Regions from separate parts of the Paenibacillus sp. FSL P4-0184 genome, predicted to be linked through region 2. Evidence: predicted binding sites of a transcription regulator. Region 2 holds the regulator's gene; each other region holds the start of a gene.
What was found. The regulator Rex, encoded in region 2, represses fermentation and respiration genes when NADH is low (regulators of the CRP and FNR family bind a similar motif). The targets are predictions, from matches to a motif close to TTGTGAAATATTTCACAA.
Positions count from the first base shown of each region.

Region 1: MKY52_RS05760 (flavocytochrome c) is a predicted target of Rex. The motif match lies at 1,936-1,953, and genes of this name have one in related genera.
Region 3: MKY52_RS24030 (DUF1641 domain-containing protein) is a predicted target of Rex. The motif match lies at 1,731-1,748, and genes of this name have one in related genera.

Region 1 covers NZ_JBBORN010000001.1:1,357,520-1,361,936, forward strand. The annotation lists gene MKY52_RS05750 (response regulator transcription factor) at 1-224, opposite strand, end outside; gene MKY52_RS05755 (sensor histidine kinase) at 193-1,830, opposite strand; gene MKY52_RS05760 (flavocytochrome c) at 2,055-3,845, shown strand; gene rlmD (23S rRNA (uracil(1939)-C(5))-methyltransferase RlmD) at 4,101-4,417, opposite strand, start outside.
Region 2 covers NZ_JBBORN010000001.1:4,269,562-4,273,978, reverse strand. The annotation lists gene MKY52_RS18755 (cell wall elongation regulator TseB-like domain-containing protein) at 80-598, opposite strand; gene MKY52_RS18750 (amidohydrolase) at 768-2,069, opposite strand; gene MKY52_RS18745 (redox-sensing transcriptional repressor Rex) at 2,056-2,709, opposite strand; gene dinG (ATP-dependent DNA helicase DinG) at 2,841-4,417, opposite strand, start outside.
Region 3 covers NZ_JBBORN010000002.1:525,160-529,576, forward strand. The annotation lists gene MKY52_RS24020 (nitroreductase family protein) at 1-566, opposite strand, end outside; gene MKY52_RS24025 (DUF2785 domain-containing protein) at 830-1,672, shown strand; gene MKY52_RS24030 (DUF1641 domain-containing protein) at 1,881-2,324, shown strand; gene MKY52_RS24035 (NAD(P)/FAD-dependent oxidoreductase) at 2,364-3,542, shown strand; gene MKY52_RS24040 (SGNH/GDSL hydrolase family protein) at 3,704-4,336, shown strand.

The DNA.
Region 1 (4,417 bases), 2.9 Mb from region 2:
CGTTCGCGCAATATATTTATCAGATCGAGCCCATTCATATTCGGCATGTTGATGTCCACAAGACATACATGTGGTGGGGCTTCCTCCACCATATTCAATGCTTCGTTTGCACTTTTCGCTTCTCCTGCAACTTCAAAAAGATACGAACTCTCCTCAATGTATTGTCGCAAGCCTTTGCGAATGATCGTTTCATCATCGACGATGACAATCTTCCACATCTTCATTCCGCTCCCCTTCCAAAGGTATTCGAATGACCATAACGGTAATGCCATCTTCGCTCTTCACTGCAAGGCCATATGGTACCCCGTAAGCTAGTCGAATGCGATGGTTTACACTGTATAGCCCAAAGCCTGTGGCAGAACGATCATATGTATCATCAAGAAGGGCTTGATTCATCTGTTCAAGCTTCTCTTCAGGAATCATAACCCCATTATTTTCAACCTTAATGACCAAATAATCGACCTGTTTATATGCTGTAATCGAAATTTTGCACTTTTGATTCCCAAGTGGCTTAATCCCGTGATAAATCGCATTTTCCACCAACGGCTGCAGCATGAAGCGAACGACTTGGCACTGTGCAAGCTTTTCATCATATCGAAGCTCGTAGTCCAGAATCTCCTCATATCGCACGCCTTGAATATGAAGATAACTCTCGACATGGTACAATTCCTGATCAAGCAGAATGTAGGGACTCCCTGTGCCAAGCCCTAATCGGAAATACGCGCTAAGCGCTTCCACCATCTCCACCACATTGTCTGCTCCATGTTCCGTTGCCATCCACTGGATCGTATCCAATGTGTTGTATAAAAAATGCGGCTTGATCTGCTCATGAATCAGTCTGAGTTCCATCTCCTTTCGGTCCTGCTCCACAGCGTATAATTGAACAAGCATGTCATTGAAGCTTCGTCCAAGATCGCCTATCTCATCCGAGCGCGTAACATCTGCTCGTATGGTTTGGTTGCCGTTCTGCACATTTTCCATTACCTGGCGAAGTGACTGAATTGGACGAATAATGGAAGAAGCAAGCAGCATCAGAAAGACGATAAACGCACTACCGATAAGAACGCCTACAAGCAATGCAGTCCGCTGGGTTTTGATCACCGCTAGCGATAGACTTGAATTCGGTACTTCGAGTACGAGCTTCCAGCCTTCCACATTTTGAATTGGAGCCTCAAATACACTCATGTTCTTCTTATCTGCTGCATCCTCCGCTCCATCTCCTTCCCCCAGCTCTCTGCAATCGATGATAAGCTGGCCTGACTGGTCATATAGCATTACATCTTGAGCAATCTCCTTCATCTTCTTGACGGAGACGGCTGCGGCAATATAAGCTACCTCATCATTCACCGATGGATTCACGCGATAGAGAATGACGACGATTTCAGCTGCATTCGCTTTGGATACGATCGGATTGCTCACCACATAATTGGAATCCGAATTTAGCAGTAGTTTTCGATAGTAGGGTCGGTTTAGTATCGAAAAAGGCTTGTCCCTTGCTGACCAGGAATTTCCATGAATATCCACCACGCGTATGGATTCGTACTCTACTTGCTTCTTCGCCTCGAACTTATTAATCTCTTGCAGCAATTCATCTCGTGTCCAATGATGGTCCGAAGCTAGAGAAGCAAGCATGTCTATCTCACCGATGCGCTGATTAAACCAATAATCGATCTGGTCGCTGCGTGCATTAACCACTTGCTGCGTTAAGTTCTTATTCAAAGGGACAACCGTATGGTTCATCTCCAAATATATTGTTACAAGCAATGCAATGAACAGCAGCAAGAAGCAGCTTCCTGCGATTAACGTAATTTTTAAGTGAATTGTTTTCATTGTAATCATAGCCCTTCACAATATCCGTTTCTTACATGCCCGAAAAAGACAAAAAAACGCTAATCTGTGCAAATACATAATGCTGTACTAAATCTATAATAGGTCTTGTGCATATTTTCACATGAAATAACATTCATGTCTAGGCTAGAGATAAAGGATTTGCCTAGCAAATCTTCCTCTCCCTAGTGTATGTAACCAATTCACAACAGAATGAAGGAGATATTATGCGAACTCACACGAAAAAGCTGTTATCTATTCTACTAGTCCTCAGTCTTATGTTCACGCTTGCTGCCTGCGGCGGTAAAGATGCAGCACCCGCTGCAGATGCAAACGGAGTTCAAGTCTTTGAAGGAGTTGGGCAAGGTAAACATGGCGATATTAAAGTACAAGTTTCCTTATTAGATAACAAGATCACTGACATTAAAGTAACAGAGCATAAGGAAAATGAAGTACTTGCAGAACCTGTTTATACGCAGCTCAAGCAAGATGTCATGGCAACTAACAGCGCAAAAGTTGATGCCGTTAGCGGATCTACGGTTACAAGCAAAGGATATCTCGAAGCCATTCAAGATGCAATTACGAAGTCTGGACTTACCCTTGTCGCTGGCGCTGCAGTCAGTGGAAACAAAGACAAAGAAGAAGCCGAGCAAACCTATGATGTTGTCGTCATCGGTGCCGGGGGTGCTGGCTTTAGTGCGGCTATCGAAGCGAAGAGCGCTGGAGCAAATGTAGTTCTGCTCGAGAAAATGCCAGCTGTTGGCGGCAACACATTGATCTCTGGTGGTGAGATGAATGCGCCTGACAACTGGGTTGAACGTGCTCTAGGCATCACAGATGACACGACTGAATTGTTCTATAATGATACGATGAAAGGCGGAGACAACCTCGGGGATCCAAAGATGGTTCGTATTCTTGCCGACAATGCTCTATCATCTGCCGAATGGCTGCGCGATGATATCAAGGTAGAGTTCTTACCTGATCATCTGTTCCAATTTGGAGGCCATTCCAGAAAACGTGCGTTGATTCCTGTAGGTCATACAGGTGTTGAATTGATTACTAAGTTAAAAGCCAAAACAGACGCTGATCAAATCACGATCAAAACGAATATGAAAGCCGAAACCTTGCTGAAGGACGAAAGCGGCAAAGTAACAGGTGTAACTGCGACTTCGGGTACTGGCGACAAGATCACATTCCATGCGAACAAAGGCGTCATCATAGCTACCGGTGGTTTTGGATCCAATGTAGAGATGCGTAAAAAGTATAACCCTAAAATGGATGAAAAATATATGTCTACCGATACACCAGGATCTACAGGTGACGGTATCGTTATGGCAGAAACGATTGGCGCCAAACTGACAAACATGGAGAGTATTCAAACGTATCCAATCTGTAATCCTGAGACAGGTGTTATTTCCCTGGTTGCAGACTCCCGCTTCGATGGTGCGATCCTGATTAACCAAGAAGGCAAGCGCTTCGTTGAGGAATTAGAACGTCGTGACGTTATTTCTAAAGCAATTCTTGCCCAAACGGGCGGATATACGTATCAATTATGGAATCAAGGTATTGAGGATATCGGTAAAACGATAGAAGTTCATCAAGACGAATACGATCAACTCGTTAAACAAGGATTGCTCTTTAAAGCCGATACGATTGAAGAGGCAGCTGATTTCTTCAAAATTGACGTGAACACTTTGAAAGAAACGATTAATAAAGTAAATGATTATGCGAAAACAGGTAAAGACCTTGATTTCAAACATCGCGGTGGATTGAAATCTCTTGAAAAAGGCCCTTACTACATCGAAAAAGCTGTACCATCCGTTCACCATACAATGGGCGGCTTGGTGATCGACGAGAAGACTCGCGTATTGAATGAAAAAGGCGAAGTCATCCCTGGGTTGTTCGCTGCAGGTGAAGTAACAGGGGTCATTCATGGTGCAAACCGTCTTGGCGGTAATGCCATCGCTGATATCTTCACATTCGGCCGGATTGCAGGCAAACAAGTTGTAGCAGAGTAATCTTATGTTTGTGTAACTGCTCTATTAATAAGTTAGTCTTAAAAACGTGCAAGATAGTTTGTAGAGTGCAGGTTGACTGCTAACTTTCAAGCTGCACTCTATGACATAGCAAACCGCCCTGTTAGCAACATTGCGAACAGGGCGGTTTTTTATGGTGGAGCCTAGGGGCTACGCTCGTCTAGCTCGCGGCTCTTTTATCGTTCTCCATTAGTGGAATTAAAATTGCCCATTTCTTTTCTGGTACTATCACTAAAACTATAGCAATGATTTAGTGTCTACTTGACAAGGGTTCCTCACCAACAAAGCTACCGACTCTACATGCACCGTATGCGGGAACATGTCCACCGGAGTCACCTCCACTGTCTTATACCCGCCATCTTCGAGCACCCGCAAGTCCCTTGCCAGTGTCGATGGATTACAAGACACATACACCACACGTTCCGGCTTCATCGCCAGAATCGTCTCCAAAAGTCGTGGATCGCAGCCCTTACGCGGAGGATCGACCACGATAACATCTGCCGTAATCCCCTTCTCTTTCCAGTTAGGGATTACATCCTCAGATGCGCCTACCT
Region 2 (4,417 bases):
TCAAATAATATGTCATCGGAACAAAAACAAGCGAACCATAAACGGTCCGCTTGTTTCCCTAATAATGCCTTTGTTTAATTTAGCGGCTAGGTAAACTGTAACCTTCACCCATTCGAGCCCCATCTGAGAACCGATAAAATTGATAATAATATCGACCGCTTTGTTTATAAAAAAGCTGCCAAGCATACTCCCCGTTATATACTCCTGGCAACAACCGCTCAATGCTGATGTCCGGAAGATCGGCTTTTATAAGGCTACGCATTTTCGCTTCAGAGGTTCCTTTACTTAGTTCTTCAGCATATACTGCGTCGGTTCCTTCAGCAAACTTCCCGTCTACAGTAAAACGTACCCAAACCATCAACTCGGTCCCGGCTTCATTCTTCCCTGTTAAGACCCAGTACACCGCATTTTCATCCCACACGGATTTCTGCGCTTTGGTTACCTCTGTCAGACCAGCACTGGTTTTAGCGACATCCTTAGCGATATCTCGCTCGTTCCATTGATCTTTCATAATATAAGCATAGAACTGGATAAGTCCGAACAGAAGGAGCAGAATCAGAACTGACCCCAGGAGGATCCATTTTTTCCTTTTCTTCAAGGTACAGCTCCCTTTCTAGTAATATATCTTTTTTGATTATATAACACACCTGTGTGTTTATCCAAAGTTTCATATCCAATTCAATGATCTAATTATCAGAAACACAAAAGGCTGTAACTTTGCAATCGCAGAAAGTCACAGCCTTTCAGTTATTCGTTATGATCTTAGACTACCGTTTAAGCAGTCCATCAAATGATTCTTGTGCCTTACGACGGATTGCTTCCTCATCTAGCGTTACACATTCTCCGTGTTTTACAACCTGTTTACCATTCACCCATACATGCTCAACATCCTTGGCACTGGCAGAGTATACAGCATGAGACAACAGATCTGTGTGTGGTAGCAAATGCGGCTGGTCTATATCAATCGCGATAAAGTCCGCTTTCATGCCAACAGCGAGTCTACCCACATCATTTAAAAAGATAGACTTTGCGCCATACTCTGTAGCTATACGCAGCGCTTCCGGAGCTGGAACAGCCGTCGGATCACCACTTACACCTTTATGGATGAGGGCTGCAAGACGCATCTCTTCAAACATATCCAGGTTATTATTGCTTGCCGCACCATCTGTACCCAGTGATACCTTCACACCAGCCTTTAGAAGATCCGTAACCCGAGCCACTCCACTAGCAAGTTTCAGATTACTTCCTGGGTTATGAGACACGCCTACATCATGACGCGCCAGTATCTCGATCTCTTCATCATTCAAATGAACGCCATGTGCAACAATAGACGGACGTGTGAACATTCCAAGCTTCTCTAAATGCGCTACTGGCCGAAGTCCGTAATCCACCACATTCTGCTCCACTTCGCGTTTGGTCTCGGACATATGGGTATGCATCGGTAAATCCAAATCATGTGCCGCTTGAACAAACTTAACAAAGAAGTCCGGTGGGCAAGTATATGGGGCGTGTGGCGAGATCATCGTCGTAATTCTACCATCAGCCTTACCATGCCAATTTCGTGCAAAAGAAATCGCTTCCGCAAGCTTGTGATTTTGTACTTCCTCTGGGCATAATCCGATTACGCCTCTCATCAATACGGAACGGATGCCTGATAATTCGACTACCTCTGCTACTCGATCCATATGATCATACATATCCAAGAAGGTTGTAGTACCACCTTTTAGCATTTCCAGTACCGACAAGGAGGTTCCCCAGTATACATCTTCTCCAGTGAATTTCGCTTCCATCGGCCACATCTTCTCTTGAAGCCACACCTGAAGTGCTAAATCATCTCCATAACCACGAAGCAATGACATTGCCGCATGGCCATGTGTGTTTACCAGACCTGGCATAAACAGCAGACGACTGCCATCAACAACTTGCACATCATCTTCCATTAAAGGCTCTTCTTTTCCTATGTAAGTGATCAAATCATCTTCAATAGTCATATATCCATTCAGAACCGGCTCATCCGTTCCCGGAATAAGAAAACGCCCGCCCTTAATAATCGTTTTACTGCTCTTCATTTCCGGTTTCTTCCTTTCCGTCTTTCAAATAATAAGCAAGGCTTTGCAAATCCGTTGTAAAATCGGCAGCATGAACCCGGATATTCGATGGTGTTTTTAGAATCACTGGTGCAAAATTCAAAATCGCCTCGATGCCAGACTCAATGAGAATATCTGCTACATTCTGCGCTTCTGAATCAGGCACAGTAATTATCCCAATTCGAATACCTTGCTCACGAATCGTCTGACCAAGCTCCTCCATCGGTTGAACGGTAAGAGAGTTGATTTTCCGCCCTACCTTAGGTGCATAGGAGTCAAATATAGCGGTAATCTTCATAGTATCTTTCAGATAAGCATTGTAATTAGATAATGCATGTCCAAGGTTACCGGCACCTACTAAAGCCACATTCAATTGTTGATCCAGCTTCAGAATATGACGGATTTTTTCAATAAGATAAGTTACGTCATACCCGATACCTTTTCTACCAAAGTCTCCAAAATAAGCTAAATCTTTACGAATTTGAGCAGGATTCAAATCAAGTTTTTGTCCTAGTTCTTGTGAGGAAACGGTTAATATTTCACGTTTCTGGAGATCATTCAAGAAACGCAAGTACACAGGAAGTCTGCGAACAACGGCTTCTGATATTTTATCCGATTTCATAATTTACCTCCTAATTTAAGTGATATTCTGTTCAAATCCTATCGAAATATCTGCACCTCGTCTCAAGGAAGAGCGGTATTCTTATACCGCCCTTCCTTGTAGAGTGATTAATAAGATCGATGACGTTCTTTTCAAGAAACGCCTCCGTCTTCCAACCACTCCGCTATACGAGGAACCATTTGATCCGTAAGCATATGCTCCATTTTCGGGCCAGGCAACGAATAGAGGAAATACTTCCCATAGTGAGATTCGATCACCCTTGTGTCATACACAATAACAATACCCCGATCTTGCGCTGTCCGTACCAGCCTCCCAAATCCTTGCTTGAAGCGAATAACCGCCTGAGGAACAGACAACTTCATAAACGGATTCTTTTTCTGGGCTTGTAATAACTCAGACTTCGCTTCCGCTAGGGGGTGGTTTGGCGGTTGAAATGGGAGTCTCACGATGGCCAAGCATGTTAATGCTTCACCTGGAATATCTACACCCTCCCAAAAGCTGCTTGTTCCTAACAGTACAGAAGCTGCACTGTCCTGAAAACGGCGGATCAGCTTGCTACGGCTGCCCCCCTCCACGCCTTGACCTAACACCGTGATCTCTTGTGAGGCTAGAGCCTCTTTCAGAGGATCGTAAACCTGGCGTAGCATCTTGTAAGAAGTAAACAGGACAAGCATCCGCCCACGTGTTGTAATAGCTGCTTCTGCTAGTGACTGTACGAGTGTATCGACAAATCGGGCATCGCCTACACTACCCTTCACACTTGGGAAATCCCGCGGAATAACTAACAGCGCCTGCTCCCGATACTTAAAGGGAGAAGGCAGGAGTGATGTCATCAGACGCCCCTCTTCCGCAGCTTCATTAAGTCCGAGATTATCAATCATAAACTGGAAAGATTTATCGACAGAGAGTGTCGCCGAAGTTAGTACGATACTTTTCTTCTTGTCGAAAAACAGCTCCTTAAGCTGAGTACTAACATCAACAGGAACGGCATACAACTGTAGCGATTTACTGCGATAATTTCCATTCGCCTCCAGCCAATATACTACATTCTCATCATTTAATCCCATAAAAAACCGTACTTGCTCACGTATAGAAGCTAAATCCTTAAATAAGCCGCTAATATCGGTAACTAGGCTATCTGAGGAAGATTGACCTTCTTGATCTCGCATCTCATTAAGCATTTTATCACCTTTACGGATAATTTCGCTTAATGTCAGATTCATAGTATTCTCTAAAGCAACCAATTCATCCCAATCTTTCGGTTTACGGGTAGGAAGTAACCGCATGACTAACTGGCCGGCTTCTCCCGCCGCTGCATCGCTGCGTTCCGGCAAGAGGGTGAATAGTTTATCACTAAGCAGATCCCAGGTTTCTTTTACGGTAAGAAGGTCCGGATAGATTCTATCGATCACTCCGCTCCATTCAGAAGCTTCCTCACTGCCTGATGACTGAAGCATTTGGCGAAGTGTAGGAAGTTGGCCATTTCGACTATCCTTATAAAGACGCGATAGTGTATGTGCCACCGTGAAATGCTTCATATGCATGCCTAAATGCTTGCCAGCCACGTCCTCCAGATGATGGGCCTCATCTATTACAAGATGTTCATAAGCCGGAAGTAGTTGATGCCCAGCCTTAACATCTGCGAAAAGCTTAGAGTGGTTCGTAATAACCACGTCTGCAATACCAGCTTCATGCTTAGCCCGATGAT
Region 3 (4,417 bases), on a different contig from region 2:
ATTTTATGTTTCTTGTCTTTGCCGATAGTGATCAGCATAACCGGTACCATATGATCGGGTAGATTTAAAGTGGATTGAATCGCTTCCGGATCAAAGCCGATCATCGGGCAGGTATCCCAGCCTTTATCTTTGGCAATCAGCATGAAGTGCATGGCAGAGAGTGAAGCATTCCGAATAGCCTCATCTCTTTGGAAAGCATCATTTCCTTTGTATGCATTGTTAATCGTTTCTATCTCTGCATCATAATCCTCTTGACTCATAGCCCCTAAAGCTTTAAGTCCTCCGAAGATTTCTGGGGCTTTCAGATAAGCATTCTTATCCCCGAGTACCACTATTACCGCTGAGGCGGAGTGGATTTTATATTGACCGTAAGCCGCTTTACGAATCTCTTCTTTTAAATTCTCATCAGCAACCACTTTATAATTGGCATGTTGAAGATTATATGCAGATGGAGCCAATCTGGCGTAAGAGAACATTTCCTCTAGTTCATTCTGAGGGATCTTCACCCCTTCAACAAAATTCATAGCAGACCTGCGGGATTCAATCAAATCTGTAAAAGCGCTCATGAGTTATTCCTCCATTTGTTATGTATTTGCTTGTTAATTATAAATAAGTGATATTTATAAATGAACTAACTATTAGTTACTAACTCAAAATAGCACAGTTAATTATATTCGTCAATGATTAAATTCACTACATTTACATTCAGCTCGCTAAGCACTTTGGAGTGTCGAAGAATAAATACTATGTTGTAAAATATTGGGATGTAAATTAGGATATTAGGATACGAAAAATTTAAATTGCTTTTATTAATGAAAGGGTGGGAATGTTGAACGATACTAGAGAGCAGTTGATAAAAGACTTGCAAAGAATTGAAGAGAACGATTACGAGCTTAGAAGTGGGGAGCAATTAAGGGATTATGTGAAATTGATGCTTGAGTACATAGGAGATCCACAGCCGAAGCTACGAGATGACTTGATCTATTCCACCTTCTACAAATGGATTAACGAGAAACAATGGTTTAGTGATGCGGAGCTTCGTGAACTACTTTTGATTCTCCTTGACGAGCAGCATTTGTTCTATCACATTGGCAGCAAAGGAGATCAGGCTGTGTTCACAAGAACGTTTTCGGTACTGATCGTTGCGCTGATTCTTCAGCGGCATAGGGAACAGGCTTTTTTAGATAGCGCAGAGTGTACAAATGTGAAGGAAGCGCTGATTAGATATTATGAGGAAGAACAGGATTTACGAGGATTTATGCCAGAAGAAGGCTGGGCACATGCTGCAGCCCATGGCGCAGATGCCTTGGATGAACTGGTACTCTGCTCGGAGAGTGATGCTGCAATAAGGGAAGAGGTTTTGGCAGTCATCCAAAGGATGCTTTACAACGATCAGCACATATTTAGCGACGAAGAAGATGAACGGATCGCTACGATTGTAGCTACAATGATAGATCATCATTTACTTCCACAACAATCTATTGTCGACTGGATTCGTAACTTGGAGCAATGTGGGGGGTGGCCGAGAAGCCGCGGCCAGTACGTTGCTCGTGTGAACACCAAAAATTTCGTTCGTTCTCTGTATTTTAGATTGCTACCATTAAAGAACAATCCGGCAATGGTCGAGGCTTTATTGAAAGCGGAGATGAATTTGAATGAATTTACACAATAAGCATTTAATCATCTATGCAAGTATAAATAATATCGAAAATTATGAATGATTTATTTTAATGTAATAAAAATCACAAAACTTTAGAAAAAATCAAAAACTTTGTGACATTTATAACTTGATAAGTGCTATAATAGAAATATGGCGTTATAAGTTTTTATTTTTTTATTACTATTAAGCAGCAAAGCTTATTTGCAGAGGAGATTCGGATATGTCAGAAACAATCACTCAAACACAACCTGAGCAAGAATCACCAAAATTAGCTGTCACTCAAGAACAAATGAATGTTCTAGAGCAGCTATTGAAGCCTGAAGTTCAGGAGTCGTTAACTGTCTTAGTGGAACAGTTGCCAAAATTAACAGAGCTTGTCGGCGTGCTCACAAAGTCATATGACTTTGTTCAAACTGTTGCTGCGGATGAAGTCTTGAAAAGTGATACGGTAAGTGCAATTAAAGAACTTGCTGAACCAGTGGTGCATTCGGCGAAGAATATGGCAGCTACAGTGATCGAAGCGCAAGATCGTGCGAATGAAAATAGCGATGTGATCGGTGTATTTGGTCTTATGAAGATGATGAAAGATCCACAAGCACAGAAGCTTTTCCGTTTCGTAAATGCTTATCTTCAAGTTGCCGGCGAACGCAGTCAACAGAAATAATATTTTTTATATCTCATTCGTAAGGACGGAGGAAACATCATGTCTAAACATATTGTCATTCTAGGAGCAGGTTATGGTGGTCTACTAAGCGCCTTAACTGTACGCAAGTACCTGAAGAAGGACGAAGCTAAAATTACAGTCGTTAATCAATATCCTACACATCAAATTATTACAGAATTGCATCGTCTTGCAGCGGGTAGTGTTGCAGAAGGTGCTGTTGCTATGCCATTAGCTAAGCTTTTTGCAGGTAAAGATATCGACCTGAAAATTGCAAAGGTGAATTCTTTTTCTGTTGAGAACAAACAAATTACACTATCTGATGGTGTGACATTGTCCTACGATGCTTTAGTTGTGGGTCTTGGAAGCACTACGGCTTATTTTGGCATTCCAGGTCTTGAGCAATACAGTATGGTATTGAAATCGGCAGCAGATGCTAACAGAATTCATCGTCATATTGATGAGCGTATCCGTGAATATGCGAAGTCTAAAAATCCAGCGGATGCAAGCATCCTAATCGGTGGCGGTGGCTTAACAGGTGTTGAACTTGTTGGTGAAATCGCTGATGTGTTGCCAACACTCACTAAGAAATATGGCGTGGATCCTAAAGAAATTAAACTGATGCTGGTTGAAGCAGGTCCTAAGATTCTACCAGTATTGCCAGATGCATTGATTGAACGCGCAGTGGCAAGCTTAGAAAAACGTGGTGTTCAATTCTTGACAGGACTACCTGTTACGAATGTAGCGGATAATGTCATTGACTTGAAAGATGGTCAAAAAATTATTGCTAACACCTTCGTATGGACTGGCGGTGTACAAGGAAATCCACTGATTGGTGAGTCCGGTCTTGAAGTGAACCGTGGTCGTGCAACGGTAAATGAATTCTTGCAATCCACATCACACAAAGACGTATTCGTTGCTGGTGACAGCGCCGTTGTCTTTGCCGAAGATGGTCGTCCATATCCACCAACTGCACAAATCGCTTGGCAAATGGGCGAATTGATCGGGTACAATCTTTATGCATACTTGAAGGATAAATCATTTGAATCCTTTAGTCCGATCAACTCAGGTACGCTTGCGAGCTTAGGTCGTAAAGACGGTGTAGCCATCGTTGGTGCTAGCTCAACTCCGCTAAAAGGATTACCTGCAACCTTGATGAAGGAAGCAAGTAATATTCGTTACTTGTCCCACATTAAAGGATTGTTTAGCTTAGCTTATTAATTGTATTTTTGGAAAACCTGCTCTAATTTGAGCAGGTTTTTTTGTTGATCTCTAGTGGTTTCTACCATGAATTGTTAATGATTGTCCTAGTACGTAGTATTCATTTTTGATATACTATATTGGCTAATATTAACAGGGGAAAATAGGGGGAGGATTACGTGATGTTATTCCGACAAAACGATGTCATTCTGTTTCAAGGCGACAGTATAACGGATTGGGGTCGTAATTATGAAGATGCTTCATCGCTTGGTGTAGGTTATGCATTGATGATCGCCGCTCGTCTGGGGCATTTATATCCTGAGAAGAATCTTACGTTCTATAATCGTGGAATTAGCGGCAACCGTGCAGTAGATTTGCAGGAACGCTGGGAGAAGGATTGCCTGAATCTGAAGCCGACTTGGGTGTCCATATATATTGGGATTAACGATACTTGGCGCCGCTTTGATTCTGGTCAGGAAACAACGCCTGAACAATTTGAAGCTGCGTATCGTGACCTGATCGAACGCACGCAGCATTCGCTGGCTGCTAATTTAGTCTTAATCGAGCCATTTGTGTTGCCTGTCCCAGAAGATCGTAGAACTTGGCGCCAGGATTTGGACCCTAAAATTCACATTGTTCGTGAACTGGCACGTGAATATGGTGCATTGCTTGTTCCGTTGGATGGCCTGTTTGCTGCGGCATCCGTGAAAGCAGAACCTGCTTATTGGGCTCCGGATGGAGTACATCCATCACCTGCGGGCCATGCACTTATTGCAGAGGCTTGGCTTAAGACGGTAGGCGCAATTCAAGCTTAATCGTCTGATCATATCACTACATATTTACTTGATTTTATAAGACTAGAACCACTCATTAAAGGAGCAGGTTATAGTCTTTTT